Linked DNA regions of Thermus thermophilus. The protein of the gene in region 1 interacts with the protein of each later gene in a pairwise test. Links are inferred from orthologs where the notes say so. Each region holds a gene or a part of one and is shown in the gene's direction. Other genes may lie near its edges. The genes, in order: TthTMY_RS08380 and def.

Region 1 (13,932 bases):
GTGGCGGTGATCGCCGGCTTCATGGGCACCACCCCGGAAGGGGAGATCACCACCTTGGGCCGCGGGGGGTCGGACACCACCGCCGTGGCCATCGCCGCCGCCCTCGGGGCCAAGGAGTGCGAGATCTACACGGACACCGAGGGGGTCTACACCACGGACCCCCACCTGATCCCCGAGGCGAGGAAGCTTTCCGTCATCGGCTACGACCAGATGCTGGAGATGGCCGCTTTGGGGGCCCGGGTCCTCCACCCCCGGGCGGTCTACTACGCCAAGCGCTACGGGGTGGTCCTCCACGTGCGCTCTAGCTTCTCCTACAACCCCGGTACCCTGGTGAAGGAGGTCGCCATGGAGATGGACAAGGCGGTCACGGGCGTGGCCTTGGACCTGGACCACGCCCAGATTGGGCTCATCGGCATCCCGGACCAGCCGGGCATCGCGGCCAAGGTCTTCCAGGCCCTGGCCGAACGGGGCATCGCCGTGGACATGATCATCCAGGGGGTTCCCGGCCATGACCCCTCGAGGCAGCAGATGGCCTTCACGGTGAAGAAGGACTTCGCCCAGGAGGCCCTGGAGGCTTTGGAGCCCGTCCTCGCCGAGATCGGGGGCGAGGCCATCCTGAGGCCGGACATCGCCAAGGTCTCCATCGTGGGCGTGGGCCTCGCCTCCACCCCGGAGATCCCCGCCAAGATGTTCCAGGCGGTGGCCAGCGTGGGGGCCAACATTGAGATGATCGCCACCAGCGAGGTGCGCATCTCCGTGATCATCCCCGCCGAGTACGCCGAGGCGGCGCTTAGGGCCGTCCACCAGGCCTTTGAGCTGGACAAGGCCTGATGGAGCGCCTCCACCTTTCCTGGGAGGACCTCCTCCGGCTGGTCCGCCGCCTGGCGGAGGCCCTTTCCGGGGAGCCTTTTGACCTCGTCAGGCTAATACCCTTCCGGTTGCCTTCGCCCGACGGGCCCGGGGAAGCTCCCCGGGGAGCTTTTGCCGGGGCCCCCGTGCTGGCGCAAGCCAGCATGGGGTGGTATAAAGCCCCCACCGCAGGGCGCGGCGGGGGCTCTGAGGCCGGCCTCTCAGATGAGGCCCAGGGCCTTCACCTGCTCCATCTCGTCCAGGAGCTCCTGGGCCGTGATCTCCATGCGCTTGCGGGCGAACTCGCCTATCTCCAGGCCCTCCACGACCCGGTACGCCCCGTCCTTGGCCGTCACCGGGAAGGAGTAGACGATGCCCTCGGGGATCCCGTACTCCCCCTGGGAGGGGACGGCCATGGAGACCCAGTCCCCCTCCGGGGTGCCCAGGGCCCAGTCGCGGATGTGCTCAATGGCGGCGTTCGCGGCGCTGGCGGCGCTACTGGCCCCCCGGGCCTGGATGATGGCCGCCCCCCGCTGGGCCACGGTGGGGATGAACTCCTTCTCGTACCACTCCATGTCCACGAGCTCCAGGGCGGGCCTGCCGTCCACCTCGGCGTGGAAGAGGTCGGGGAACATGGTGGAGGAGTGGTTGCCCCACACCGTCATGCGGCGGATGCGGTCCACGCCCGTCCCGGTCTTCTTGGCGAGCTGGGCCTTGGCCCGGTTGTGGTCCAGCCGGGTCATGGCGGTGAAGTTCCGGGGGTTGAGGCCAGGGGCGTTCTTGTAGGCGATGAGGGCGTTGGTGTTGGCGGGGTTGCCCACCACCAGCACCTTGACGTCCTTCTTGGCCACCTCGGCCAGGGCCCGGCCCTGCTCGGTGAAGATCTTGCCGTTCACCTGGAGAAGGTCCCGGCGCTCCATCCCCGCCTTGCGGGGGGCGGCCCCCACCAGGAGGGCGTAGTCCGCGTCCTTGAAGGCCACCTTAGGGTCGTCGGTGGCCTCGAGGCCCGCAAGCAGGGGGAAGGCGCAGTCTTCCAGCTCCATGACCACGCCCTCCAGGGCCTTCATGGCCTGGGGGATCTCCAAAAGCTGGAGGATCACCGGCTGGTCTTTGCCCAGCATCTCCCCCGCGGCGATGCGGAAGAGGAGGCTGTAGCCGATCTGTCCTGCGGCTCCGGTAACCGCCACGCGTACGGGTGCCTTCACCGTCCACCTCCTTTTCAGCCCAGGGCCTTCTTGACCAGCTCCACGATCTCGTCAATGGTGTCGGCCACGGGGATGCCCGCCTCGGCGAAGGCCCGGAGCTTGGACTCCGGGGTGCCCACGTTGCCCATGATGATGGCCCCGGCGTGGCCCATGCGCTTGCCCTTGGGGGCGGAGCGGCCCCCGATGAAGCCCACCACCGGCTTCTTCATGTGGTCCTTCACCCAAGCCGCCGCCTCCTCCTCGTCGGAGCCGCCGATCTCCCCGATGAGGACCACGGCCTCCGTCTCTGGGTCCTCGTTGAAGAGGGGGAGGAGGTCCTTGAAGGTGGTGCCGATGACGGGGTCGCCCCCGATCCCCACCGTGGTGGTGGTGCCGAGCCCCGCTTGGGAAAGGGCGGCTGCGGCCTCGTAGGTGAGGGTGCCGGAGCGGCTGATGATCCCCACCCGGCCCCGCTTGAAGACGTGGCCGGGCATGATCCCGATCTTGGTCTCCTCGGCGCTGATGATCCCCGGGCAGTTCCCCCCGATGAGGCGGCTTCCCAGGGCCTTGATCTCCTCCGCCGCCTTCACCATGTCCAGGGTGGGGATGCCCTCGGTGATGAGGACGATGAGGGGGATGCCCGCGTGGGCCGCCTCCAGGGCGGCGTCCGCCGCGGCCGGGGCGGGGACGAAGATGATGGAGGCGTCCACCTCGTGGTGCGCCACCGCCTCCTTCACCGTGTCGTAGACGGGGACCCCTAGGACCTCCGTTCCCCCTTTACCCGGGGTGACCCCGGCGACGATCTTGGTGCCGTAGTCCAGCATCTGCTTGGTGTGGAACTGCCCCTCCCGGCCGGTGATGCCCTGGACCAGGACGCGGGTGTCGCGGTTCACCAGGATCACGCCACACCTCCCACCATGGCCACGATGGCCTTGGCCGCCTCAATGGACGTGGGGTACATGTAGACGGGCTTCCCCTCCAAAAGCTTCTTGGCCTCTTCCTCGGCGGTGCCCGCCACCCGCATGACCACGGGCTTGGTGAGGAGCCCCTCCTCCAGGGCGCGGATCACCCCCTTGGCCACCTCGTCCGCCCGGGTGATGCCGCCGAAGATGTTGATGAAGACCCCCTTGACGTCGGGGTCCTTGAGGACCACCTTGAGGGCGTTGTAGACCACGTCCGCCTTGGCCCCGCCGCCGATGTCCAGGAAGTTGGCGGGCCTGCCCCCTACCCGGTTCACCAGGTCCAGGGTGTACATCACGAGGCCCGCCCCGTTGCCGATGATGCCGATGTTGCCGTCAAGCTTCACGTAGGCGAAGCCGTAGTTGCTGGCCTCCACCTCCAGGGGGTGCTCGGCCTCCACCTCCCTGAGCTCGGCCAGGTCGGGGTGGCGGAAGAGGGCGTTGTCGTCCAGGACGATCTTGGCGTCGGCGGCCACGATCTGGCCGTCCGTGGTCACCACCAGGGGGTTGATCTCGGCGATGGAGGCGTCCACGCCCTCGTAGGCCCGGTAGAGGGCCACCAGGACCTGGGCGAGCTTGTTGAGGTTGCCCTCCAGCCCCGCCCGCTTCACCATCTCCCGGGCCTCAAAGGGGCGGAACCCCTTGTGGGGGTCAATCCAGAACTTGTGGATGGCCTCGGGGCGCTCCGCGGCCACCTCCTCAATGTCCACGCCCCCCTCCTTGGAGAGCATCAGGACCACCCGCTTCTTGGCCCGGTCCAGGATGAGGCCGGCGTAGTACTCCTTGGCGATGTCCACCGCCTCGGCCACCAGGACCTTCTTCACCGTGAGGCCCTTGATGTTCATGCCCAGGATGGCCTGGGCCTTCTCGTAGGCCTCCTGGGGGGTGTCGGCGAGCTTGACGCCCCCCGCCTTTCCTCTCCCTCCCACGTGCACCTGGGCCTTGATGACCACCCGCTTGCCGAACTCCTCGGCGATCCGTTTGGCCTCCTCGGGGGTGTAGGCCACCTTCCCCGGCGGCACGGGCACCCCATAGCGGGCCAGGATCTCCTTCGCTTGATACTCGTGCAGGTTCAAGACCCACCTCCCTTGCCGGGCGACCCCGGTCAAGGGCATTATATAGGCCTTGGGCCGCGGAAACGGCCGGAAAGGGGGTGAGCGTGAACAAGGAGGCGCTGGTCCAGGTGGCGGAAGAGGTGCGCCGGGCCACGGGCCTTCCCGTGGGCTGGCGGGACGTGGAGAGGACCCTTGGGGCGCTCCGGGCAACCCGGGACCTTTGGGAGGCCGTGCGGCTTTCCCGCGTGCCCTTGCGTTTCCTCGTGCCCATTTGGGAGGGCCTCGCCCGGCGGGGGCTTCTCCGGGTGGAGGAGGGGCTTGACCTCTTGGCGGAGGTCCCGGCACCCCGCCCTGGGGAGGCGGCCTGCCCCGCCTGCGAGGGCCGGGGGCTTGTGGGGGAGAGGCTTCCGGGGCGGACGGCGGAGCGGTTTTTGGCCTGGGCCAAGGAGCGGCCCGAGGCCATCCAGGACTTTGACCAGGGGTACGTGACCCCGGAGTCCACCCTGGCCCGGGTGGCCTTGGCCTGGGACTGGGGCGACCTCGAGGGCAAGGAGGTCCTGGTCCTGGGGGACGACGACCTCACGGGCCTCGCCGCCGCCCTCACGGGTTTGCCCAAGCGGGTGGTGGTCCTGGACGCCGACCCCAGGATCGTCCGCTTCCTGGAGCGGGCGGCCAAGGCCGAGGGGCTTCCCCTCGAGGCCCACGTCCACGACCTGCGGGAGCCTCTGCCCGAGGCCTGGGTCCACGCCTTCCACACCTTCTTCACCGACCCGGTGGAAGGGCCTTTGGGCCTCCAGGCCTTCGTGGGCCGGGGGCTTCTGGCCCTGGAGGGGGAGGGGTGCGCCGGCTACGTGGGCCTGACCCACGTGGAGGCGAGCCTCGCCAAGTGGGCCGACTTCCAGCGCTTCCTCCTGGAAAACGGGGCCGTGATCACCGAGCTTCGGGACGGGTTCCACATCTACGAGAACTGGGGGTACATGGAGCAGATGCGGGCCTGGCCCTGGCTTCCCGTCAAGCGCCGCCCCGAGAAGCCCTGGTACACCTCGGCCCTGATCCGGCTGGAGCTCCTCCGCCGGGCGGACCTGGAGAACGCGCGGGTGGAGGGGGACCTCCAGGACGAGGAGGCCACCACCTACTGAGCCCCTTGGGCGGGGCGGGCGAAGAAGAGGCGGCCCACCTGGGTCTGGATGGCCTGGGTGACCACCACCTCAATCTCCTGGCCCCGGTAGCGGCTCCCCCCGTCCACCACCACCATGGAGCCGTCCTCCAGGTAGCCCACCCCCTGGTGGGGCTCCTTCCCCTCCTTGAGGATGAGGAGCTTCAGGGTGTCCCCCACCTGGAGCTGGGGCCTTAGGGCCTGGGCCAGGGCCTGGATGGAGAGGGCCTTCACCCCGTAGATCCGGGCCATCTGCAGGAGGGCGTGGTCGTTGGTGACCAAGGCGGCCTCGAGGTCTCGGGCCAGGAAGAGGAGCTTCTCGTCCACGGACTCCCCCTTGGGGGTCGTCTCCAGGACCTCGAGGGGGGCGGCCTCCCTGAGGCGCTCCAGGGTTTCCAGCCCCCGCCTCCCCTTGGCCCGCCTCAAGGGGTCTTGGCTGTCGGCGAAGTGCTGGAGCTCCTTCAGGACGAAGTGGGGCACCCACAGGGGCCCCTCCAGGAACCCCACGGCCGCCACCTCGGCCACGCGGCCGTCCACCAGGACGCTGGTGTCCAGCACCTTTCCCCCCTGGGGGGCGGGCTTGGGCTCGGGCAGCCGGAAGTAGGCCCGGTAGCCCAAAGCCAGGTAGACGAAGAGGGCCACGAGCCCGAGGGCGAGGAGGAGGCTGTGGACGGGGGAGAAGCCCGGCACCTGGGCGAGGAGGGTGGTGAGGAGGACGGCGAGGAGGAGGCCCACGGTGGAGCCCAGGGTGGCGGCCACGACCACCTCGGGGGGGAGGCTCCGGAGACGCCTCAGGCGCGCCTCCAGCGCCCCCTCCAGCCTCGGCCCCAAGAGGAGGCCGGTGAGGAGGCCCGCCAGGGCCAGGTAGAGCCGGTTGAGGGAGAGGAGGGAGGGGCTTTGGGGAAGGAGCCCCCAGTCCTCCAGAAACCCCGCGAGGCCTAGCCCAAAAAGGGCGGAGGCGAGGTAGACGAGGTGCCGCGTCCTCATGCCAGGTACGCCTCCACAGCCTCCTGAAGCCTTTTAAGGTTTCCCGGGTGGAGGAAGCGGCCAAACCCCGCCCGCTCCCCCTCCCTAAGCCTCCGCTCCAGCCCCGCCACCCGCCGCACCTCCCCGGCCAAGCCCACCTCCCCCACCAGGGCGAGGTCGGCGGGCAGGGGGCGGCCCACCACGGCGGAGTACACCGCCAGGGCTACGGCCAGGTCCAGCCCCGGGTCCTGGACCTTGAGCCCCCCGGCGAGGTTCACGTAGACGTCCAGGTTGGCGAGGGGTAGGCCAAGCCTCCGCTCCAGGACCGCGAGGACCACGTCCACGCGCCTCCCGTCCAGCCCCTGGACCACCCTGCGGGGGGCGGGGAAGGGGGTTTTGGCCGCCAGGGCCTGGACCTCCAGGGCCAAGGCCCTTTCCCCGGCCAGGGCCAGGGCCACGGCGCTTCCCGGCACCCCCAGGGGGCGCTCCTTGAGGAAGGCCTCGGAGGGGTTTTCCACCTCCAGAAGCCCCGTCTCCTCCATGCGGAAGACCCCGATCTCCCCCACGGGGCCGAAGCGGTTCTTGGCGCTCCGCAGGACCCGGTAGGGTCCTGCGGTCTCCAGGTAGAGGGTGGCGTCCACGGCGTGCTCCACGCTCTTGGGGCCGGCCACCACCCCCTCCTTGGTCACGTGGCCCACGAGGACCACGGCCACGTCCCGCTCCTTGGCGAAGCGCACCAGGGCCGAGGTCGCCTCCCGGACGGCCACCAGGCTCCCCGGGCTCCCCCCGGCCTCGAGGGTCTGCACGGAATCCACGAAGAGGACCTCCGGGGGGTCCTCCTCCAGGAGGGTGAGGAGGGGCTCGAGGCGGGTCTCCCGCACGAGGAGGAGGTCCTTCACCCCGAGGCGCTGCGCACGGAGCTTGATCTGGGCGGGGGACTCCTCCCCGGCCACGTAGTAGACCCTTTGGGGCATCCGCTTGGCCATCTCCAGGAGGAGGGTGCTCTTGCCCACCCCCGGCTCCCCTCCCAGGAGGACCACCTCCCCCGTCACGAACCCCCCGCCCAGAACCCGGTCCACCTCGGAAAGCCCCGAGGAGAAGCGGCGCTCCTCGGCCTCGTCCACCTGGGAGAGGGCGAGGAGGGGGAGGGGGGAGGGCCTGGCCCTCCTCGAGGCCGGGGCGGGGGCCGCTTCCCGGAAGCTCTCCCAGGAACCGCAGGAGGGGCACCGCCCCAAGGGCTTGGGGGTGCGGTAACCGCACTCCACGCAGGCGTAGGCGGCCTTGGCCATCCTCGGGGGGCTAGACGAGGAGCTCCTCCCCCTCCACCTCGTGGAAGGCCACCTGGCCTCCCTCCACGCTCACGTGGATCCGGCCCGTGGGCTTCCGCAGGAGGGTAATGGCCAAGGGGTCCTCTATGCGCTCCCGCAGCACGCCCCGCAGGGCGCGGGCGCTCCCCGTCTTGGGGGCCTGGTCCACCAGGAAGCGGGCCACCTCGGGGGCGAAGCTCACCTGGACGTCCCGGGCCTGGAGCTCCTTGCGGATGTCCTCCAGCATCATCTCGGCCACCCGCACCAGCTCCTCCTCCGTGAGGGGCCGGAAGCGGATGACCTCGTCCAGCCGGTCCAGAAACTCGGGGGTGAAGAGGGCCTTCAGGGGGGACTCCGTGTCCACCTCCTTGGAGGTGAAGCCGATGGCGGGGCCCACGTTGTAGCCGGTGTTGGAGGTCATGATGAGGATGACCCGGCGGAAGTCCACGGTCCGCCCCATGCCGTCCGTGAGGCGGCCCTCGTCCAGCACCTGGAGGAAGGTGTTGTAGATGTCGGGGTGGGCCTTCTCAATCTCGTCCAGGAGGACCACGCTGAAGGGCTGGCGGCGCACGGCCTCGGTGAGGCGGCCCCCCTGCTCGTAGCCCACGTACCCCGGCGGGGCCCCGATGAGCTTGGAGATGGAGTGGGGCTCCTGGAACTCGGACATGTCAAAGCGGATGAGGGCCCGCTCGGAGCCGAAGAGGACCTCGGCCAGGGCCTTGGCGAGCTGGGTCTTGCCCACGCCGCTTTGCCCCACGAAGAGGAAGCTCGCCGCCACCCGGGTCCTTCCCCCAAGCCCCACCCGGGCCCGGCGGAGGGCGTTCGCCAGGGCGCGGATGGCCTCCTCCTGGCCCACCACCCGCTTCCTGAGCTCCTCCTCCAGGCGCATGAGCTTCTCGTCGTCCTTGTCGTCCACGTAGACCCCGCCCCAGGAGTCCACCACCGCCTCCACGTCCTCCCGGGTGACGATGGGGGTGCCGTCCTCTTCCTCCGCCACCGGGAGGCCCAGGGAGGCGTTCAGGCGCACCCTCGAGGCCGCCTCGTCAATGAGGTCAATGGCCTTGTCGGGGAAGTTGCGCCCGGGAAGGGAGCGGATCCCGATCTTCACCGCAAGCTCCAGGATCTCGTCGGGGATGATCACCCCGTGGTGGGCCTCGTACCGGGGGCGGAGGCCCTTGAGGATCTCCAAGGTCTCCTCCGGGGAAGGCTCGAGGACGATCACCGGTTGGAAGCGCCGTTCCAGGGCGGCGTCTTTCTCTATGTAGCGGTGGTACTCCCCGGTGGTGGTGGCCCCGATCACCTGGATCTCCCCGCGGGCCAGGGCGGGCTTGAGGATGTTGGCGGCGTCCAGGGTGCCCTCGGCCCCCCCGGCCCCGATCAGGGTGTGGAGCTCGTCAATGAAGGCGATGACCTTGGCGTTCTTGAGCTCCTCAATGATCTGCCGCAGCCGCTCCTCAAACTCCCCCCGGTACTTGGTCCCCGCCACCACCCCGGCGAGGTCAATGGCCACCACCCGGGCCCCCTTGAGGATGGGGGGTACCCGGCCCTCCACGATGGCCTGGGCCAGGCCCTCCACGATGGCCGTCTTGCCCACCCCGGGGTCCCCGATGAGCACGGGGTTGTTCTTGGTGCGCCGGGCGAGGATCTGGATCACCCGATTGATCTCCTCCTGGCGGCCGATCACCGGGTCCAGCTTCCCCTCCCGGGCCTCCTTGGTGAGGTCGCGGCCGTACTCGTCCAGGAAGGGGGTGTTCACGGGCTTTTCCCGCTCGCGCCCCTCGGCCATGGCCAGGACCCTCCAGCGGATGGCGTCCACGTCCTTGGCGAAGTGGCTGAGGATGCGGTAGGCGATCCCGTCCCCCTCCCGGATGATGCCGAGGAGGATGTGCTCCGTGCCGATGACGGGGGAGCCCATGTTGCGGGCCTCGGCGCTGGCGAGCTCCATGACCCGCCTCGCCCTCGGGGTGATGGCCGGGGGCTCCCCGGTGCGCCCGCCCTCCCCCCGGCCCACCAGCTCCTCCACCATGCGCCGCATGGCCTCGAGGCTCGCGCCGTACTCCTGGAGGATGCGGGCCGCCGTCCCCCCCTCGCGCATCAGGCCCAGGAGGAGGTGCTCCGGGCCGATCATGGAGTGGCCTAAGCGGCTCCCCTCCTCTCTTGCGTAGTGAAAGACCAGCCTGGCGCGGTCGTCGTATCGGTTCATGCTCCCCTCTACCTCACATTCTAGCCTAGGGGGAGGGCGGCTTGGCGTTTGCGCCCCGGCTCACCTTAGGGGGGGCTTTGGGTAAGATGCCTGGTAATCGGGGCTTGGCCCCGGTGGGGAGGATTGGGATGCCTGCGAGCAGCCTGGACGAACTGGTGGCGCTGTGCAAGCGGCGCGGCTTCATCTTCCAAAGCTCCGAGATCTACGGGGGGCTTCAGGGCGTCTACGACTATGGGCCCTTGGGCGTGGAGCTCAAGAACAACCTCAAGCAGGCCTGGTGGCGACGCAACGTCTACGAGCGGGACGACATGGAGGGCCTGGACGCCAGCGTCCTCACCCACCGCCTCGTCCTCCACTACTCCGGGCACGAGGCCACCTTCGCCGACCCCATGGTGGACAACCGCATCACCAAGAAGCGCTACCGCCTGGACCACCTCCTCAAGGAGCAGCCGGAGGAGGTCCTCAAGAGGCTTTACCGGGCCATGGAGGTGGAGGAGGGGAACCTTCACGCCCTGGTCCAGGCGATGATGCAGGCCCCCGAGCGGGCCGGAGGCGCGATGACGGCGGCCGGGGTCCTGGACCCCGCAAGCGGGGAGCCCGGGGACTGGACCCCGCCCCGCTACTTCAACATGATGTTCAAGACCTACGTGGGCCCCGTGGAGGACGAGGCCTCTTTGGCCTACCTGCGCCCCGAGACCGCCCAGGGCATCTTCGTCAACTTCAAGAACGTCCTGGACGCCACGAGCCGCAAGCTGCCCTTCGGCATCGCCCAGATCGGCAAGGCCTTCCGCAACGAGATCACCCCCAGGAACTTCATCTTCCGGGTGCGGGAGTTTGAGCAGATGGAGATTGAGTACTTCGTCCGCCCGGGGGAGGACGAGTACTGGCACCGCTACTGGGTGGAGGAGCGCCTTAGGTGGTGGCAGGAGATGGGCCTAAGCCGGGAGAACCTCGTCCCCTACGAGCAGCCCCCGGAGGAGCTCGCCCACTACGCCAAGGCCACGGTGGACATCCTCTACCGCTTCCCCCACGGCCTGGAAGAGCTCGAGGGCATCGCCAACCGCACGGACTTTGACCTGGGGAGCCACACCAAGGACCAGGAGGCCCTGGGGATCACCGCCAAGGTCTTGAAGAACGAGCACTCCACCCAGCGCCTCGCCTACCGCGACCCCGAGACGGGGAAGTGGTTCGTCCCCTACGTGATTGAGCCCTCCGCCGGGGTGGACCGGGGGGTCTTGGCCCTCCTCGCCGAGGCCTTCACCCGGGAGGAGCTTCCGAGCGGGGAAGAGCGCATCGTCCTTAAGCTCAAGCCCCAGCTCGCCCCCATCAAGGTGGCGGTGATCCCCCTGGTGAAGAACCGCCCGGAGATCACCGAGTACGCCAAGCGCCTCAAGGCCAGGCTTCAGGCCCTGGGCCTCGGGCGGGTGCTCTACGAGGACACGGGCAACATCGGCAAGGCCTACCGCCGCCACGACGAGGTGGGCACCCCCTTCGCCGTCACCGTGGACTACGACACCATCGGCCAGAGCAAGGACGGCACCACCCGGCTCAAGGACACGGTCACGGTGCGGGACCGGGACACCATGGAGCAGATCAGGCTTCACGTGGACGAGCTGGAGGGCTTCCTTCGGGAGAGGCTTAGGTGGTAAGCTGGAGGAACGATCCGTTTTTGAGGGGCCCGGAGTGGCGCAAAACCGGAAGCACTGGAAGGAGGTTCTGGCTCAGCTGGAGGCGCGCATAGAGGAGCATTGGCGGAAGATCCGGGAAGAGGAAGCTAGACCTCAACCCAACTGGGGCGTCATCGCCCACTGGGAGCGGGAGATCCGGTCATGGGAAAGAAGAAGGGAACGCATCTTACGGCGCCTAGGCAGGAGGTCCTAGGCATCCCCGAGCCAATCTGGCGGGAGCTTTGGGAAGAGGTAGAGCGGGCACGGGCGCTTTACCAGGAGATGCAGGTGGCCCCTTCCCGCGAGCTGGAGCGGGAACTCTTTGGCGCCTTGACCCACCTGGTGGGCCACGTGAGCGCCATGTGGGAAGAGGCCGAGTTTCTAGAGGAGGACGCATGAGGGTGGCCGTGGTGGGGGCCACGGGGGCCGTGGGGCGGGAGATCCTCAAGGTCCTCGAGGCCCGAAACTTTCCCCTAAGCGACCTCAGGCTCTACGCCTCCCCCCGCTCCGCCGGGGTGCGCCTTCCCTTTAGGGGCGAGGAGGTCCCCGTGGAGCCCCTGCCCGAGGGGCCTTTGCCTGTGGACCTCGTCCTGGCGAGCGCCGGGGGGGCGGTCTCCAAGGCCCTCGCCCCGGTTTGGGCGGAGGGCGGGGCCCTGGTGGTGGACAACTCCAGCGCCTGGCGCTACGAGCCCTGGGTGCCCCTGGTGGTGCCCGAGGTGAACCGGGAGAAGATCTTTCAGCACCGGGGGATCATCGCCAACCCCAACTGCACCACGGCCATCCTGGCCATGGCCCTTTGGCCCCTGCACCGGGCCTTTCAGGCCAAGCGGGTCATCGTGGCCACCTACCAGGCGGCTTCCGGGGCCGGGGCCAAGGCCATGGAGGAGCTCCTTACCGAGACCCACCGCTTCCTCCACGGGGAGGCCCCCAAGGCCGAGGCCTTCGCCCACCCCCTGCCCTTCAACGTCATCCCCCACATTGACGCCTTCCAGGAGAACGGCTACACCCGCGAGGAGATGAAGGTGGTCTGGGAGACCCACAAGATCTTCGGGGACGACACCATTAGGATCAGCGCCACGGCGGTGCGGGTGCCCACCCTAAGGGCCCACGCCGAGGCGGTGAGCGTGGAGTTCGCCCGCCCCGTGACCCCGGAGGCGGCCCGGGAGGTCCTCGAGGAGGCCCCGGGGGTGGAGGTGGTGGACGAGCCCGGGGCCAAGCGCTACCCCATGCCCCTCACCGCAAGCGGCAAGTGGGACGTGGAGGTGGGGAGGATCCGGAAAAGCCTCGCCTTTGAGAACGGCCTGGACTTCTTCGTGGTGGGGGACCAGCTCCTGAAGGGGGCCGCCCTAAACGCCGTGCAGATCGCCGAGGAGTGGCTTAAGGGCGCCTGAGCCAAAGCCAGTACTCCAGGTTCCCCTCCTTCCCCGGGAGGGGGCTTTCCCCTTCCCCCAGGGCCTGGAAGCCCAGGGCCAAGGCCTTTTCCCGCACCCGCCTTAGGGCCTCCCGCCGCTTGGCCTCCTCCCGCACCACCCCCTTGTGGGCCTTGGGCCCCAGCTCAAACTGAGGCTTCACCAGGACCAGGGCCTCCCCTTGGGGCTTGAGGAGCTCCAGGACCTTGGGGAGGAGGAGGGTGGAGGAGATGAAGGAAACGTCCATCACCACGAGGTCCACGGGCTCGGGCAGGACCAGGGTGCGGGCGTCCTCTTCCTCCAGGGCCACCACCCGGGGGTCTTCCCGGAGGCGGGGGTGGAGCTGGCCCTTGCCCACGTCCACGGCGTAGACCCGCCTCGCCCCTCGCTCCAAAAGGACCTGCGTGAACCCCCCGGTGCCCGCCCCGAGGTCGGCGCACACCTTTCCCTCCACCGCCACGGGGAAGGCGGAGAGGGCCCCGAGGAGCTTGTAGGCCCCCCGGCCCACGTAGCGCTCCTCCTCCAAGAGCTCCACGGCGGCGCCTTCGGGCACGGGGTGGGCGGGCTTTTGCACCACCTTGCCCCCCACCCGCACCTTGCCCTCCTGGATCAGGCGCTTGGCCTTCTCCCGGCTTTCCACCAGGCCCCGTTCCACCAAATAGCGGTCCAGGCGCACAAGGGTATTATGGGGGGGTGGCGCCCGACCTTTCCGGGACCTGGTACGTTTTGGAGGGAGACCCGGGGGAGCACCTGGTGGTGGAGGCCTTGGGGGAGAGGCTTTCCGGCATCTGGACCAGCCGGGAGTTGGCCGAGGCCTTCCTGGCCCACCACCCCCACCTGGGGATGCGGGTGAGCGCCTTGGAGAGCCGGGCCCTGAAGGAGGCCTTCTTGAGGGCCCTCGGGATGCTCCAGGTGGAGGCGGTCATGGTGGACTACCGCCCCGGGACCCACCGGGCGCAGGTGGCCAAGGTGGAGGACCTTCTAGAGGAGGTGCGGCGTGCGTAGGCTTTTGGCGGCCCTTTTTCTGGTCTTGGCCTTCGGCGTGGCCCAGCGGGCCGAGCTCAGCGTGGGGAGCCCCTTCGGCCTCCAAGGGGGGGTGCGCTTCCCCCTCCTTCCCCTTCTCCTGGACGGGCGGGCCTACGGGGGGGTGGGCCTCGAGGCCTTGGGGGGCGGGGTG
Region 2 (16,110 bases), 1.5 Mb from region 1 along the record:
GCCGAAGACGATGGGCTTCTCCGTCTGGAGCATGGCCTGCATGAGGCCGCTCGCCGCCTGGCCCGCCACGTACTCAAAGTGGGGGGTCTCGCCCCGGATCACCGCCCCCAGGGCCACCACCGCGTCCACGTCGGGCCTTTGGGCCAGGCGCTTGGCCACCAGGGGAAGCTCAAAGGAGCCGGGGACCCAGGCCACCAGGACCTCGGCGGGGTCCCCCCCAAGCCGGGCGTAGGCCTCGAGGGCCCCTTCCAGGAGGAGCTTGGTCACCCGCTCGTTGAAGCGGCCCACGGCGATGGCGAGCCGTACCCCCCTGGCGGTGAGAATGGGGGAGAGGGTCTTGGGCTTCATGGCCCCAATATACTTTGGGGGTGGAGCGGTACCTCTTGGTGGCCCTGGGCGGGGCGTTGGGTTCGCTTTTGCGCTACGGCCTCGGGGCCTTGGTCCAGGGAAGCCTGGGGACGGGGTTTCCCTGGAGCACGTTTTTCGTCAACGCCCTCGGGAGCTTTCTCATCGGCCTTACCCTCCGCCTCTCCCTGGAAGGGGCCCTCTCCGGCGAGGCCCGGCTCTTCCTTGCCGTGGGGGTTCTGGGGGGGTTTACCACCTTCTCCTCCTTGAGCTACGAGACCCTCGCCCTCCTCCAGGGCGGCGAGGTGGGGAAGGCCTTCCTCTACGCCCTGGGGAGCCTTTTCCTCGGCCTCTTCCTCGCCTTCTTGGGCTACCGCCTGGGCGGGGCCCTGGTAGGCTAGGCGTATGCGCTTGGAGGGCGAGGCCCTGCTCCTCCGCGTCTTCCTGGGGGAGTCGGACCGGCACGAGGGGAGGCCCCTTTACGAGGCCATCGTCCTCGAGGCCCGGCGCCGCGGCCTTTCCGGGGCCACGGTCCTCAAGGGCTTCATGGGCTTTGGGGCCCACTCCCGCATCCACACCGCCAAGATCCTCCAGCTTTCCGAGGACCTCCCCGTGGTGGTGGAGATCGTGGATACGGAGGAGAAGATCCGGGCCTTTCTCCCCGTGCTGGACGGGATGGTGCGGGAGGGGCTCGTCACCTTGGAAAAGGTGCAGGTCCTCCTCTACCGGAGCCGGTGATCCCCCAAGACGGCCTCCCCGGGCCAGCCGGGCGGGGAGAAAAGGTGGGACGGGCTCCCTTTCCCCCTCGGGGTTTGGGGCTACCTTGAGGGTATGGACCCTCGCGTGCCCCCAGGCCAGTTCGTCACGGAACGCTTCCCCATCCTCACCTACGGGGAGACCCCGAAGGTCGCCAAGGAGGCGTGGCGCCTCGAGGTCGCGGGACTCGTGGAAACGCCCCTCGTCCTCACCTACGAGGACCTCCTCGCCCGGCCCCAGGTGGAGCTCACCCGGGACTTCCACTGCGTCACCCGCTGGAGCCGCCTGGACGTGGCCTGGAAGGGGGTGCGGACGCGGGACCTCCTGGAAGAGGCCCGCCCCAGGCCCGAGGCCGTGGCCGCCTTGGTGGAAAGCTACGGGGGCTACACCACCAACCTCCTCCTGGAGGACCTCCTTAGGGAGGACGTGCTCCTCGCCCACACCCTCTTCGGCAAGCCCCTCCCCCCGGAAAGGGGAGGCCCCGTCCGCCTCGTCGTGCCCCACCTCTACGCCTGGAAGAGCGCCAAGTGGGTGCGCCGCATCGTGCTTTTGGACCACCTGGAGCTCGGCTTCTGGGAGCGGCTGGGCTACCACTGGCGGGGGGACCCCTGGAAGGAGGAGCGCTTCCAGGAGGGGCCGGTCCCCGCCCACCGGATCCGGTTTGCGGCGCGCAATAAACCTGAGCGTTAAAATGTTAGGGGGAGGTGAGGGCATGCGCCTGGAAGAGGCCCGGATCGCCGTGGACGAGGCCCTTTCCGCCTACCGCCGCTGCGTGGAGGCGGAGGTGGAGGAGTACGGTCCCGAGTACGAGCGGGTGACCTTCATGGAGTACGAGGCCCCGGCCCCCGACCCCTGCGCCGAGGCCTTCCTGCGCCTCGTGGAGGCGGTGCGGGCCTACGAGGCGGTGGGGGGAAGCCGGGAGGACCTGGACCTGGGCCGGGAGCGGGAGCGGGTCTACGAGGCCCTGGACAAGGGGTAGGCCACGGGGCTTCCTTCCACGAAGTAGTAGGCTTCCCGAAAACCGAGCCCAGCGAGGAGGGCTTGGACCTCGGGGAAGGCGAAGCCCACCTCCTCCGGGCGGTGGGCGTCGGAGCCGAGGACGAGCCCGATGCCGAGCTCCCGGGCCCTCCGGAGGAGGGCGGGGGCGGGGTAGACCTCCTTCGCCGGCCTCCTCAGCCCGGCGGTGTTCACGTCCAGGAAGAGCCCCGCCTCGGCGACGGCCCTTAGGGCGGGCTCGGCGAGCTCCAAAAGGGCCTCCTCGGGAAGGCGGTGGCCGAACTTCTTGGGGAGGTCCAGGTGGCCGATGGCGTGGAAGAGGCCGCTTCGGGCCGCCTTCTCCACCTCCTGAAAGTAGGCCCGGAAGACCTCCTTGAGGTCGCGCCAGGCGTACTCCTCCTGGTGGTCCGGGTGGTCCAGGGGCCAGGCCCCCAGGTAGTGGACGCTCCCGATGACGTAGTCAAAGGGGTAGCGGCGTAAGAGCTCGGCCACAAAGCCCTCGGTGCCGGGATGGAAGTCCGCCTCGAGGCCGATGCCCACGTAGAGGTCCTGGGCCCGTTCCCGCACCCTTTCCAGGGCGAGGAGGTAAAAGGGGAGGGCCTCGAGGCGCATCCGGCTTCCCGGGTCGTACCAGGGGGGCATGGGGCTGTGGTCGGTGAAGACCACGCCTTTAAGCCCCTTGGCCCGCGCCTCCTCCAGGTAGGCCTCGGGGTGGCCCTCCGCGTGGCCGCAGAGGGGGGTGTGGACGTGGCTATCCACCATGGGGGGATTCTACCCGCACGAGCTTCCCCCCCCAGGCGTAGGCCACCACCCCCCGTCCCAGGGCCCGGGAGAGGTCCAGGGAGAGGAAGGGGTCCTCCGCCACCTCCCCCGCCACCTCCTGGACCAGGACGGGGGTGAAGGGGGGCAGGAGGGCGGGGTAGCGCTCCAGGACGGCCTCCACCGCAAAGCGCCGGGTCCAAAGCCGCTTCAGGGCGAAGAGGGCCTCCTGGGGGGTGGAGGCCCTTTCCCCCTCGGCCTCCCCCGCGTAGCGGAGGAGGAAGGGCCCGCGCCCTTTGAGGGCTTCCAGGAAGGCCTCGGCCCGCTCGGGGAGGAGGTAGCTTTCCCGCACCGCCCGCCGGGCCTCCTCCGCGGCCCAAAGCAGCCGTTCTTCGTCTATGCGCACCCCGAAGACCCCGAGGAAAAGGTCCTCCAGGCGCTCCTTCAGGTTGTTCAGGCGGTAGAACTCCTCCTCCAGGCGCACCACCCAGGTGGGGGCCACGGGGAGGCCCAGGCCCTGGGCCCGCCGCAGAAGGGCGACCTCCCCCTCCCCTTCCGCCAGGGCGAGGGGGAGCACCCCTTTCCCGGGCACCCTACCCTCCCGCCTCAAACAAACCGCACCCCCTCGGCCCGGGTGACCTTGCCCTGGTAGAGGAAGGTCACCTGGCGCAAGGTGGCCTCGAGGTCAAAGGGGGTGAGGGCGCTGGTGGCGTCCTCGGGAAGGACCACGTTGTACCAGCGCAAGGCCGCGGACCCCGCCGTGTGCAGGACGCAGATGTTGGCCACCGTCCCCGTGTCCACCACGTGCTTGACCCCGAAGAGGTGGAGGTAGTGGTCCAAGGGGGTGCCGTAGAAGGCGTCGTAGCGGACCTTCTGGATGACGAGGTCCTCAGGCTCGGGCTTAAGCTCCTCCAGGATCTCCGCGCCCCAGGTCCCGGCCACGGCGTGCCGGGGCCAGATCTGGAACTCGGGGTCGTCCTCCCGGTGCCAGTCCTGGGTGTAGACCACCTTGGCCCCGGCCTTCCGCGCCTTCTCCAGGAGAAGCTTGATGGCGGGGACGCTTTTGGGGGCGTCGGGGACGAAGAGGGCCCCCTTGGGGTGAGCGAAGTCGTTCTGCATGTCCACCACGATGAGGGCCGTCTCCTTGGCGGGGAGTTCCACGGTTTCCACCTTGGGGATCTCGGGCACCTGGACCATGCCCTCATGGTACCCCGGCCGCCTTGACCCCGGGGAGAAGGGGGGCTACACTCGTTCGCATGAAAATACGGGACCTCCTCAAGGCGCGGCGGGGCCCGCTCTTCTCCTTTGAGTTCTTCCCCCCGAAGGACCCGGAGGGGGAGGAGGCCCTCTTCCGCACCCTGGAGGAGCTCAAGGCCTTCCGCCCCGCCTTCGTCTCCATCACCTACGGGGCCATGGGGAGCACCCGGGAGCGGAGCGTGGTCTGGGCCCAGAGGATCCGGAGCCTCGGCCTCAATCCCCTCGCCCACCTCACCGTGGCGGGCCAGAGCCAAAAGGAGGTGGCCGAGGTCCTCCACCGCTTCGTGGAAAGCGGCGTGGAAAACCTCCTCGCCCTCCGGGGCGACCCCCCAAGGGGGGAAAGGGTCTTCCGCCCCCACCCGGAGGGCTTCCGCTACGCGGCGGAGCTTGTGGCCCTCATCCGGGAGCGGTACGGGGACCGGGTCTCCGTGGGCGGGGCGGCCTACCCCGAGGGGCACCCGGAAAGCGGGAGCCTCGAGGCCGACCTCCGCCACTTCAAGGCCAAGGTGGAGGCGGGGCTGGACTTCGCCATCACCCAGCTCTTCTTCAACAACGCCCACTACTTCGGCTTCCTGGAGCGGGCGAGGCGGGCGGGCATCGGGATCCCCATCCTCCCCGGCATCATGCCCGTCACCAGCTACCGCCAGCTCCGCCGCTTCACCGAGGTCTGCGGGGCGAGCATCCCCGGGCCCCTCCTCGCCAAGCTGGAGCGCCACCAGGACGATCCCGAGGCCGTCCTGGAGATCGGGGTGGAGCACGCCGTCCGCCAGGTGGCGGAGCTCCTAGAGGCCGGGGTGGAGGGCGTCCACTTCTACACCCTGAACAAAAGCCCCGCCACCCGCATGGTCCTGGAGCGCCTGGGCCTCCGCCCCGCCTCGGGGTAGCCCTAGGCGGCTTTCGCCGCGGCGGGAGCCCTTTTCCAAGCCCTGTTTCGGGCACCCCGTGTCGTGCGGTCCCCTACGGCCCCTCCTTGGGTTGCGGGACCCGGGTGCGGCCCCTTAGCCTTAGGGCCATGCGGCTCGTGGAGCGCACCCCTGAGGTGGACCTGGACCGGCTCCTCCAGGGCTTCGTGCCCCCGCCCCGCTTCCTCGGGGCCACCTTTCAGACCTACCGGCCCGACCCCCGCTACCCCTCCCAGGCCCTGGCCAAGGAGCGGCTCCGCCGCTGGGTGCACGACCGCCCCCGGGGGTTCCTCCGCCCCCGGCTTCCCGGGCCCCAGGGGATCTACCTGGACGGGGGGTTCGGGGTGGGGAAGACCCACCTCCTGGTGGCCGCCTACCTCGAGGCCCCTCCCCCCAAGGCCTTCCTCACCTTTGAGGAGCTCACCTACACCCTGGGGCTTTTGGGCCTTAGGGAGGGGGCGAGGCGGTTTTCCGGGCTCCGCTACCTCTTCCTGGACGAGTTTGAGCTGGACGACCCGGGGAACGCCCAGATGGTCACCCACTTCCTCGCCCTCACCATGGACCGGGGCCTGAGGGTCGCCACCACCTCCAACACCCCGCCCGGGGCCCTGGGGGAGGGGCGGTTCAACGCCGAGCAGTTCCGCCACCAGATCCAAAGCCTCGCCCGCCGCTTCGCCGTGGAGCGGATTGAGGGGGAGGACTTCCGCCACCGGGACCCGGACCGCCTGCCCGACCCCCTCCCCGAGGAAAGGCTCCTCGCCCTTTACCGGGAGGACCCCAGGCCCAAGAGCCTGGACGATTTTCCCGAGCTCATCGCCCACCTGAGGCGGCTCCACCCCATCCGCTACCGCTACCTCTTTGACGGCCTGGAGGCCGTCTACCTCCGCGGCCTAGAACCCCTCCACGACCAGAACGACGCCCTGCGCTTCGTCCACTTCGTGGACCAGCTCTACAACCTGGGCCTGGACCTCAAGGCCTCCGGGGCCCCCCTGAAGGACCTCTTCCCCGAAAGCTACCGCCACGGGGCCTTCGCCAAGAAGTACGGCCGGGCCCTTTCCCGGCTCGCCGAGCTTTTGGGGTAGCATGGGGGCATGGACCTGGCGGAAAGGCTCTCCGAGCTGGCCCAGGCCCTCTTCCAGGCGAGCGCCGCGGTGGGGGTGTTGGAGGCCATAGAGGAGGTTTTGGACGAGTATAGGGACGGGGAACTCACCCTCAAGGAGGCCATGGAGGAGATCCAGGGGCTCGTGGAGGAGTTCCAGGCGGTGCGGGCCCTCTCCGAGATGTCCCCGGAGGAGCTCATGGCCATGGCCGAGGAGGAGGAGGGGGGCCTCAGGTCTTGAAGGCGGTGGCCATCGTTTTGGACTCCGTGGGCCTGGGCTACCTGCCCGACGCCCCCCTCTTCGGCGACGAGGGGGCGGACACCTTGGACCACACGGTCCTGAAGACCGGGATCGCCCTCCCCCACCTGGCCGGCCTCGGCCTCGGCCGGGTCCCCGGGGTCCACACCCTGCCCCGCGCCGAGCGGCCCCGGGGCGGGTTCGGCCGCATGCGGGAGGTGAACCCCGGCAAGGACACCACCACGGGGCACTGGGAGTTCGTGGGGATCCACCTGGAAAAGCCTTTCCGCACCTTTCCCCAGGGGTTTCCCGAGGACTTTCTCCGGGAGTGGGCCGAGGCCATCGGGGTGGGAGGGTGGCTTTTGAACCGCCCCTACTCGGGGACGGAGGCCATCCGCGACTACGGGGAGGCCCACCTTAAGACGGGCTACCCCATCGTCTACACCTCCGCCGACTCTGTCTTCCAGGTGGCGGCCCACGTGGACGTGGTTCCCGTGGAGGAGCTCTACCGCTTTTGCCAGGTGGCCCGGGAGAGGCTCGTGGGCGAGCTCCAGGTGGCCCGGGTGATCGCCCGGCCCTTCGCCGGGGAGCCGGGGAGGTTTTACCGGCTGGAGCACCTCCGGAAGGACTTCGCCCTGGAGCCCCCGAGGAACGTCCTGGACGTTTTGCGGGAGGGGGGCCTCGAGGTGGTGGGGGTGGGGAAGATCCCCGACATCTATGCGGGGCGCGGCTTCACCCGCAAGGTCAAGACGGAGGACAACCGGGACGGTCTGGAGAAGACCTTGGCCCTCATGGGAGAGCCCTTTTCCGGCCTCCTCTTCACCAACCTGGTGGACTTTGACTCCAAGTACGGCCACCGCCGCGACCCCGAAGGGTACGGGAGGGCCCTCGTGGAGCTGGACGCCTTCCTCCCGAGGCTTCTTGCCGCCTTGGGACCCGAGGACCACCTCTTCCTGGTCTCGGACCACGGCAACGACCCCACCTTCTTCGGCACCGACCACACCCGGGAGTACGGGATGCTCCTCTGGGTGGGGCCGGGGGTGGAGGGGGACTTGGGCACCCGGGAGACCTTCGCCGACCTCGGGGCCACCTGGGCCCGCCTCTTCCGCCTGGCCTGGGACGGCCCCGGAACGAGCCTTGTCTGAGCCATGCCCCTCACCTGGCGCGACCTCTTGGACATCTTCCTTGTGGGCGTCCTCCTCTACTCCCTCTACCGCATCCTCGCCGGTACCCGGGCCCTGAACCTCGTCCGCGGCGTTTTGGTCTACCTCGCCACCTGGTTTCTGGCGAGCCTCCTCGGCCTCTCCACCCTAAGCTGGATCCTGGGAAACGCCGCCACCTTGGGCGCGTTCGCCCTCATCGTGGTCTTCCAGCCGGAGCTTCGCGGGCTTCTGGAGCGGCTTGGCCGGGGCCAGGGGGCGCTTAGGCCCCCCCCGGTGGCCTTGGAGCTGGAAGAACTCCTCCTCGGGCTTCGCCGCCTGGCCGAGCGGCGCCACGGGGCCCTCCTCGCCCTGGAGCGGCGCACCCCCTTGGGGGAGTATGCGGCAAGCGGCGAGGTGCTGAACGCCCGGCTCTCCGCCCGGCTTCTGGAGACCCTCTTCTACCCCGGCACTCCCCTGCACGACGGGGGGGCCATCGTGCGGGAGGGGAGGCTGTTCGCCGCGGGGTGCGTCTTCCCCCTCTCCGAGGTGGGCATGGGCCTCGGCACCCGGCACCGGGCGGCCTTGGGCCTCTCCGAGGTGTCCGACGCCCTGGTCATCGTGGTGAGCGAGGAAACGGGGGCCATCCGGGTGGCCGAGGGGGGGAGGCTCTCCCCGCCCCTCTCCCTCGAGGCCCTGCGGGCGCGCCTCAAGGAGGTGGTGCGGGATGCGTGACTGGCCCGCCTTCCTGCTGGCCCTCCTCGTGGCCTTCGCCCTCTGGTACAGCCTCCAGGAGCGGGCCCCCGTGGTGGAGCGGAGCCTCAGGGTCCCCCTCCAGGTGGTGGGGCTTGGGGAGGGGCGGCGCGCCCTGGGCCTTCCCCGGGAGGTCCTCCTGCGGCTTAGGGGGCCTGCGCCCTTGTTGGAGGGGCGGGCCCTTCCCGTCTCCGCCTACCTGGACCTCTCCGGGGCCGAGGGGGAGGTGGTGCGGGAGGTGCGGGTGGCGACCCCTCAAGGGGTGGAGGTCCTCGAGGCGGTGCCCGCCCGGGTGGGGGTGGTGGTGGAGGTGGAGGCCCAGCGCCAGATCCCCGTGGAGGTCCTGGCCCAGGGGGCCTGGGTCCTCACCGACCCCGCCTTCGTGGAGGCGGTGGGGCCGGAAAGCCGGGTGGAGGCCGCCGTGAGCGCCGTGGGCCTGGACCTGGGGGACGAGGTGGCCCTCTTCCCCTTCGGCCCGGAGGGCCCCTTGGAGGGCGTGGAGCTCCGGCCCAACCGGGTCCGGGTGGTGGAGCGCCGGGAGGCCCTTTTCCTCAAGGAGGTGCCCCTCTCCCTGAAGCCCCCCCCGGGGCGCCGCCTCCTGGACTACGCCCCCAAGACGGTGCGCCTCGTGGGCCCGCGGGAGGCCCTGGAGGGCCTTACGGGGGTGACCGCCACCCTCCAAGAGGACCTGGGCCCGGGGGAGGCGGAGGTGGCGCTGGCCCCGGACCTCCCCCCGGGGGTCCAGACCCTGGGACCGGTTCGGGTGCGGGTTGCGCTAGAATAGCAAGGATGGTCTACCCCATCCGGCTTTACGGAGACCCCGTCCTCCGCCGCAAGGCCCGGCCCGTGGAGGACTTCTCGGGGATTAAGCGCCTGGCGGAGGACATGCTGGAGACGATGTTTGAGGCCAAGGGGGTGGGGCTTGCCGCCCCCCAGATCGGCCTCTCCCAGCGCCTCTTCGTGGCGGTGGAGTACGCCGACGAGCCTGAGGGGGAGGAGGAGAGGCCCCTGAGGGAGCTCGTGCGCCGGGTCTACGTGGTGGCGAACCCGGTGATCACCTACCGGGAGGGGCTGGTGGAGGGGACGGAGGGGTGCCTCTCCCTGCCCGGCCTCTACTCCGAGGAGGTGCCCCGGGCGGAGCGCATCCGGGTGGAGTACCAGGACGAGGAGGGCCGTAGGCGCGTGTTGGCGCTCGAGGGGTACATGGCCCGGGTCTTCCAGCACGAGATAGACCATTTGGACGGGATCCTCTTCTTTGAGCGCCTGCCCAAGCCCAAGCGGGAGGCCTTCCTGGAGGCCAACCGGGCGGAGCTCGTCCGCTTCCAGAAGGAGGCCCGGGCCTTGCTGAAGGAGCTTTCCCAGGGATGAGGGTGGCCTTCTTCGGCACCCCCCTTTGGGCCGTCCCCGTGCTGGACGCCCTGCGCAAGCGCCACCAGGTGGTCCTGGTGGTCTCCCAGCCCGACAAGCCCCAGGGCCGGGGTCTGAGGCCCGCCCCGAGCCCCGTGGCCCGCTACGCCGAGGCGGAGGGGCTTCCCCTTTTGCGCCCGGCGCGGCTTAGGGAGGAGGCCTTCCTCGAGGCCTTGCGCCAGGCCGCGCCCGAGGTGGCCGTGGTGGCGGCCTACGGGAAGCTCATCCCCAAGGAGGCCTTGGACATCCCCCCACACGGCTTCCTCAACCTCCACCCTTCCCTCCTCCCCAAGTACCGGGGGGCGGCCCCCGTCCAGCGGGCCCTCCTCGCCGGGGAGCAGGAGACCGGGGTCTCCATCATGCGCCTGGACGAGGGCCTGGACACCGGCCCCCTCTACGCCGTCTGGCGGACGCCCATCCTGCCGGACGAGGACGCCGTGGCCTTGGGGAACCGGCTCAGGGACAAGGGGGTGGAGCTCCTTCTTGAGGTTTTGGAGCGCCTTCCGGAGCTCACCCCTAGGCCCCAGGAAGGGGAGGCCTCCTACGCCCCGCCCCTTTCCAAGGAGGAGGGGCGGCTGGACTTCGGGGAGAGCGCCGAGGCCCTCTACCGCCGCCACCGGGCCGTCCAGCCCTGGCCCGGGAGCTACTTCTTCCACCGGGGCCTTCGGGTCAAGGCCCTGAGGCTCCGCCCCGAGTCTGGGGAAGGGGAGCCCGGGGTGGTGGCCCGGGTGGGGCCGGAGGGCGTGGCGGTGGGCACGGCCTCGGGCCTCCTCCTCCTGGAGGAGGTCCAGCCCGAGGGAAGGCGGGCCATGCCCGCCGCCGACTGGGCCCGGGGCTACGGCGTGGCCCCGGGGACCCGGCTCGGCCAGGTATAGTCAGGGGGATGCGCTTCCTCGTCCTCACGGGCCTCTCCGGGGCGGGCAAGACCACGGCCCGGGGTTTTCTGGAGGACCTCGGCTACTTCATGGTGGACAACCTCCCCCCCAGGCTCTGGCCCCCCCTCCTCCAGGAGGCGGCGGCCCGGGGCCTCGCCCGGGTGGGGGTGGTGGTGGACGCCCGGGCCCTGGCCTTCTTCCAGGACCTGGAGGAGGTCCTGGAGGCGTTGCGGCCCACCGTGATCTACCTCGAGGCCCGGCCCGAGGTCCTCCTCCGCCGCTACAACCTCACCCGCCGGGTCCACCCCTTGGGGGCGGGGAACCTGATGCGGGAGATTGCCGAGGAGAGGCGGGCCCTGGCGGGCCTCAGGGGGCGGGCCCAACTGGTGGTGGACACCTCGGAGCTCTCGCCTCGAGGGCTCAAGGAGGCCCTGGTTCGCCTTCTGGGCGAGGAGGAAGGGTTCCTCCTCCGCCTGGTCTCCTTCGGCTTCAAGTGGGGCCCCCCCCAGGAGGCGGACCTGGTCCTGGACGTCCGCCCCCTGCCCAACCCCCACTACGACCCGGCCCTCAGGCCCCGAACGGGCCTGGACCCCGAGGTTCGGCGCTACGTCTTCTCCGAGGCCGCGGAGCCCTACTACCGGGCCCTCCTCGCCGTGGCCGGGCTCGCGGCCGAAGGGGCGCGGGCGGAGGGGCGGGCCTTTTACACCGTGGCCGTGGGCTGCACCGGGGGAAGGCACCGGAGCGTGGCCGTGGCGGAGCGCCTGGCGGAGGAGCTTTCCGGCAGGTTCGCCGTGGAGGTGGTGCACCGGGATGTGGCGCGGGAAGGGTAGGGGCGTGTGGGCCCACCCGGCGTGGCGCTGGCTCCACCCCGGGATGCGGGTCAAGCGCTACGCCGCCCTGGCGGGCCTCGGGGTGGGGATGGCGGCCTGGGGGCTGGGCCAGGCCCTCCCCTTGCCCACCCTGCCGCCCCTCGCCGCCTGGGGGGTCGCCGCCCTGGGTGGGGGGCTTTTGGTCCTCGGGGTGCGGGCCATGAACCGGAGCATGCTTTCCGCCTTCACCCGGCCCGAGGAGGTGCCGGAACGGGTCTACGTCCGAAGGCGGCTGGAGCGGGGGCCTAGGGTCGTGGCCTTCGGGGGGGGGACGGGGCTTTCCCGGGCCCTTTCCGGCCTCAAGGAGGGGACGGCCAACCTCACCGCCGTGGTGGCGGTCACGGACGACGGGGGGTCCACGGGGCGGCTTAGGCTCGCCTACGGCCTCCCGGCGGTGGGGGACCTGGTGGACTGCCTGGCCGCCCTCTCCGATCACCCCGCCCTTCCCCGCCTCCTCGCCTACCGTTTCCGCCGGGGGGAGTTTTCCGGCCACACCTTCGGCAACCTCTTCCTCGTCACCCTGTACGAGGCGAGCGGGGACTTCGCCGAAGCGGTGCGCCAGGCCAACGCCATCCTGAACCTTCGGGGCCAGGTCCTGCCCGCCACGCCCCAGGCGGTGCGCCTCGCCGCCCGCCTCCAGGACGGGCGGAGGGTGGTGGGGGAGGTGGCCTTGAGGGAGGCCGGGGGCCGGGTGCGGGAGGTGGGGCTAGAGCCCGAGCCCAGCGTGGTCATGGGGGAGGTCCTCGAGGCCCTCCGCCGGGCGGACCTCGTCCTCCTGGGGCCTGGGAGCCTCTACACCAGCGTCATCCCCAGCTTCCTCCCCGGGCCCATCCGCGAGGCGGTGCGGCGGTCGGGGGCCCTTGTGGTCTACGTGGTCAACCTCATGACCGAGCCCGGGGAGACGGACGGGTACACCGCCTACGACCACTACAAGGCCGTGGCCCACCACCTGGGGCGGAGGCCGGACGTGGTGGTGGTCCACACCGCCCCCATCCCCGAGCCGGTGCTCCGGCGCTACGCCGCCGAGGGGCGCCACCCCGTGGCCTACGACCCTCGTCCCTTCAGGGTGGACGGGGTGCGGGTGCTGGAGGGGGACTTCCGCGAGGCGGGGGAGCTTGCCCAGCACGACCCCAAGAAGCTGGCGCGGGCGGTGCTGAAGCTGGTATAAAGGGGCCCGTGCTGTTCCTCTTTCAAGACCCCCTCGGGGACGCCCACGGCCTCGCCTACCTCTATCCCCAGGCCGCCCTTTACCAGGAGGCCGGGGAGGGGTACGCCGACCTCACCGCCTTGGCCGGGGAGGTTCGGCAGGGGGAGCTCGTCCTCAAGCTGCGGCTCGCCCGCTACCCCAACCCCTTGGGCGGGCCCTTGGGCTTCAGCCTGGCCACGGCCCTGGTCTACCTGGACCTCGCCCCAGGGGGGGAGGAGGCCCTTCTTCCCGGCCTCCGCACCCCCCCGGGCCAGGGGTGGGAGGCGGCCTTCGCGGTCACGGGCTTCGGGGTGGAACGGAGAAGCCCCGAGGGGAAGAGGGAGGCGGTGCGGGCCTGGCGGGAGGGGGAGTGGGTGGTCTGGTCCACGGGCCTTCCCCCGGGGGGGTACGGCTACTACGGGGCGGTGGGGCTCTTTGACCCCTTCGCCCCCTGGTACCTGCGCCCCGTTTCCCCGGAAGGGGGGGCCTGGGTCCTGGGGGCCCCCTTGGGCATGCCTCCGGTGGTGGACGTCCTCGCCCTCCGCCCCGAGGACCAAAGGGCCGCCTACCAGGAAGGGGTGCTCAGGCCCCTGCGCCCCAAGCGGTTCGCCCTGGAGGCCCCAAGCCTCGCCGCCTTCGGCCTAGGGGCCTTGTCCCTGGTCCTGGCCTTTCTGCTTGGGCGAAAGGGGCGCTGAGGCGACGCTTCGGAGGTAGTCCAGGTCTTGGCGCAGGGCTTTTTCCGTGGCCTCGAGGACGGGCAGGAACTCTGGGGGAAGCTCCTTTTGGAGGTGGCCCACGCAGAGGAGAAGTTCTTCCACCAGGGCCTTCTCCTGGGCGCGGCGCCGCCTTCCGCCCCGCTCGGCGCTCCGGGCGAGCCTTTCCAGGCGGCGGACCAGGCAGACGCGGGGCTCCCCCCCCACGCCGGCGCACGCCAGCCCTGGGGCCCCGCCACAGCGGGCGTAGGCCTCCGGGTAGCGGGGGGCGAGCTCCGGCCGCCCCGCCCAGGCGAGGCCCAAGGGCCCCGCGTGCCAGGCGGCGAGGCGGAGGTACATGGCGCGGCGGGCCCTGCGGAGCTGGACCTCCATGCCCTAAGGATAGCCCCCCGCTTCCGGGACAAATGCCCTGGTTGAAGGGCCCCCACTGCGGCTTTCGCTTAGAGGCGGAAAGGCGTCTTCAGCCCCGCCAGGGCCACGGCCCTCGCCTCCTCCGGGGCCCAGGAGAGGGCCAGGACCCCCCGGTAGGCCCGTAAGGCCCGCTCCCGCTCCCCGGCGAGGTCCAGAAGCTGCCCCATCCGGGCCAGGACGTACCCCGGGAGGTAGCCCGGGTGCTGGAAGTCCATGCGGAAGACCTCCTCCATGAGGGCCAGGGCGTCCTCCCACTGCCCCGAGGCCAGGTAGACCTGGGCCGCAAGGTACAGGGCCTCCGGGGAGCCGATGGCGAAGAGCTGCTCCACAAGCGCGCCCCAGTCGTCCTCCTCCTTAAGGAGCCAGGCCCGGTCCAAAAGGGCCCGGACGCGCTCCGCCTCCGTGGGCCGGTGGGGCGGGGGGCCTTTCTGGGGGAAGGCCTCGAGGAGAAGGAGGAAGTCCAAAAGATCCGCCACCACGGCCCCCTCCCGGCCCTTCAGCGCCTCCACCACCCCCGCCACCCGCCTGGCCCGGAAGCCCGTGGCCGGGCCCTCGCCGAAGGCGCGGACGAAGCCCTCGTAGAGGGTGCCGAGCTCGCCCAGGAACTCGGGGGCGTAGAGGCGCTCCGGGGTGAGGGGCCTTTGCAGGAGGGCGGAGAGGTCCCGGTCAAAGGCGGCCAGGCGCTCCAGGTGGGGCCGGGCCGCCGGGTACTGGGCCAAGGCCTCCCGGAAGGCCTCCGCCTCCCCCTTCAGGTGGGCTTCCCGGTCCACGGGCACCACGGGCACGCCCCGCGCCTCCGCCCAGGGGAGGAGGTGGAAGAGGAGGGGGTCCTCCTCCCGCCAGGCGCCCTCGGCGAGGGAGGCCTCGGAGTGGGAGGCCAGGTAGACCACGGGGGGGTTGGCCGCCTCGAGGATGGCCAGGACCGTGGCGGCGTTGTAGCGTGGGTGGAGTATGTGGAGGGGACCGAGGGAGGGCAGGAGGATCATCCTAAGCATTTTAGGCGGGCTTCGCGGGAACCGGGGCCGGATCCTCCTCAACGGCTGGCTGATCTGGCTCGGGGACACGCTGATGAACCCTAACATCATCCTGGCGAGCTTCGCCGCCCGCCTCGGGGCCTCCCCCGTCCTCATCGGCCTGGTCCCCGCCCTTCCCCTGGCGGGAGGCCTCCTCCCCCAGGCCCTTTTGGTGGGATGGGTGGCGCGCCACGGAAGGAAGCTTCCCCTCTACCGCAGGGCCTCGGCCTTCCGTTTCGCGGGGCTTCTTCTTCTCGTCTTTGGGGCCTTCTTCCTTGGGGCGTGGCCGGGCCTGCTTCTCGGCGCGTTCCTGGTGGGGCTTTTTCTTTTTGCCCTCTTTACCGCCGTGGCTGGCCTGCCCTACTGGGAGGTGCTGGCCAAGGCTGTGCCCCGCGAGGAGCGGCCCGGACTCTTCGCCGCGATCTACATGGGGGGCGGGGTTTTGGCCTTTATGGCCGGCTTCGGCGTGCGCGCCCTTCTGGGCCTGGACCTCCCCTTTCCCCTAGGCTACGCCCTTCTCTTCGCCCTGGGGACCCTGGCCTACGGGGCGGCGTGGTACGTCTTCGGGCAGGTGGAGGAGCCCGAGGAGGGGGTGGCGGTGGGGCGCACCGACCTCCGCCTTCCCCTAAGGCGCCCCGGGTTTCGCGCCTACCTCACGGCCCGGCTCTTCCTGGGGCTTGCGGGCATGGTGGAGCCCTTCTACGCCGCCTACGCGGTCCGGGTCTTGGGGAAGGAGGCGGAGCTCGGCCTCTACCTTGCCCTTAACGCCCTGGCCTTCATCCTCTCCAATGCCCTCTGGTCCGCCCTGGCCCGGAGGGGGGCAAAGGCCGTCTTTCTCGGAGGGGGGGTGCTGGTGCTCGCCACGCCCCTTCTCGCCCTCGCCCTTCCCCCCGGGGCCTTCGCCTTGGTCTTCTTCCTGCAGGGAGCCTACCTTGCCGCCTTGGGCATCGCCGGCAACACCTACCTCCTCAACCTGGCCCCGCCCGAGGAGCGGACCGCCACCCTAGGCCTTGCCAACAGCTTCCTGGGCTTCTTCGCCTTCTCCCCGGTCCTCGGAGGGTGGGTGGTGGGGGCTTGGGGCTACGGGGCCCTCTTCCTCCTCTCCGCGGGCCTGGCCGTCCTGGGCCTCTGGGCCGTCCGGCGGCTTCCGGAGGCCTGATACCACCCCATGCCGGCTTGCGCCAGCATGGGGGCCCGGTAAAGGGTTCTCAAGGGGCTAAGTACCCGGGGCCCAAAAGGGAGCTTTCCAAGCCTTGTTTCGGGCAACCAGTGTTGCGAAATCAAGGTGCCGCCACCTGGCCGAGCGAACAGGGCGAAAGGGTATAAGGCCCCTCCATGGGGGCAAGCCGGGAGAAAGGGTGGGATCCCGAGGCGGGGAAAGAAGGAAAGGGC

The links.
Region 2: the proteins of TthTMY_RS08380 (region 1) and def interact in binary tests that used the Escherichia coli proteins (3 or more experiments, as listed by UniProt). The link is inferred for Thermus thermophilus from one-to-one orthologs.

The regions. Positions count from the first base shown.
Region 1 is NZ_AP025158.1:1,565,234-1,579,165, reverse strand. What follows is about bases 10,768-13,739. They hold TthTMY_RS08380 (aspartate-semialdehyde dehydrogenase), read left to right. Parts: upstream 10,768-11,741; coding sequence 11,742-12,737; downstream 12,738-13,739. Other genes in these bases: TthTMY_RS08370 (DUF3234 domain-containing protein), read left to right, coding at 13,449-13,739; TthTMY_RS08375 (TlyA family RNA methyltransferase), read right to left, coding at 12,724-13,431; TthTMY_RS08385 (hypothetical protein), read left to right, coding at 11,509-11,745; TthTMY_RS08390 (glycine--tRNA ligase), read left to right, coding at 10,768-11,328. Also shown: TthTMY_RS08435 (aspartate kinase), read left to right, coding at 1-831; TthTMY_RS08430 (malate dehydrogenase), read right to left, coding at 1,071-2,054; sucD (succinate--CoA ligase subunit alpha), read right to left, coding at 2,069-2,935; sucC (ADP-forming succinate--CoA ligase subunit beta), read right to left, coding at 2,932-4,107; TthTMY_RS11890 (bis-aminopropyl spermidine synthase family protein), read left to right, coding at 4,152-5,186; TthTMY_RS08405 (PIN/TRAM domain-containing protein), read right to left, coding at 5,180-6,190; DNA repair protein RadA, read right to left, coding at 6,187-7,458; TthTMY_RS08395 (ATP-dependent Clp protease ATP-binding subunit), read right to left, coding at 7,469-9,679; more of TthTMY_RS08390, read left to right, coding at 9,808-10,767; more of TthTMY_RS08370, read left to right, coding at 13,740-13,760; TthTMY_RS08365 (hypothetical protein), read left to right, coding at 13,753-13,932.
Region 2 is NZ_AP025158.1:44,397-60,506, forward strand. The notes cover bases 7,987-10,822. They hold def (peptide deformylase), read left to right. Parts: upstream 7,987-9,033; coding sequence 9,034-9,612; downstream 9,613-10,822. Other genes in these bases: cdaA (diadenylate cyclase CdaA), read left to right, coding at 7,987-8,226; TthTMY_RS00295 (YbbR-like domain-containing protein), read left to right, coding at 8,219-9,028; fmt (methionyl-tRNA formyltransferase), read left to right, coding at 9,609-10,526; rapZ (RNase adapter RapZ), read left to right, coding at 10,535-10,822. Also shown: ribH (6,7-dimethyl-8-ribityllumazine synthase), read right to left, coding at 1-348; fluoride efflux transporter CrcB, read left to right, coding at 369-746; TthTMY_RS00240 (DUF190 domain-containing protein), read left to right, coding at 751-1,083; TthTMY_RS00245 (sulfite oxidase-like oxidoreductase), read left to right, coding at 1,177-1,791; TthTMY_RS00250 (hypothetical protein), read left to right, coding at 1,814-2,080; TthTMY_RS00255 (histidinol-phosphatase HisJ family protein), read right to left, coding at 2,056-2,859; TthTMY_RS00260 (hypothetical protein), read right to left, coding at 2,849-3,448; TthTMY_RS00265 (nicotinamidase), read right to left, coding at 3,463-4,053; metF (methylenetetrahydrofolate reductase [NAD(P)H]), read left to right, coding at 4,113-4,997; zapE (AFG1/ZapE family ATPase), read left to right, coding at 5,126-6,097; TthTMY_RS00280 (hypothetical protein), read left to right, coding at 6,107-6,355; TthTMY_RS00285 (phosphopentomutase), read left to right, coding at 6,352-7,497; more of cdaA, read left to right, coding at 7,501-7,986; more of rapZ, read left to right, coding at 10,823-11,356; TthTMY_RS00315 (gluconeogenesis factor YvcK family protein), read left to right, coding at 11,337-12,563; TthTMY_RS00320 (glucodextranase DOMON-like domain-containing protein), read left to right, coding at 12,572-13,276; and 3 more genes. UniProt on the Escherichia coli protein: Removes the formyl group from the N-terminal Met of newly synthesized proteins. Requires at least a dipeptide for an efficient rate of reaction. N-terminal L-methionine is a prerequisite for activity but the enzyme has broad specificity at other positions.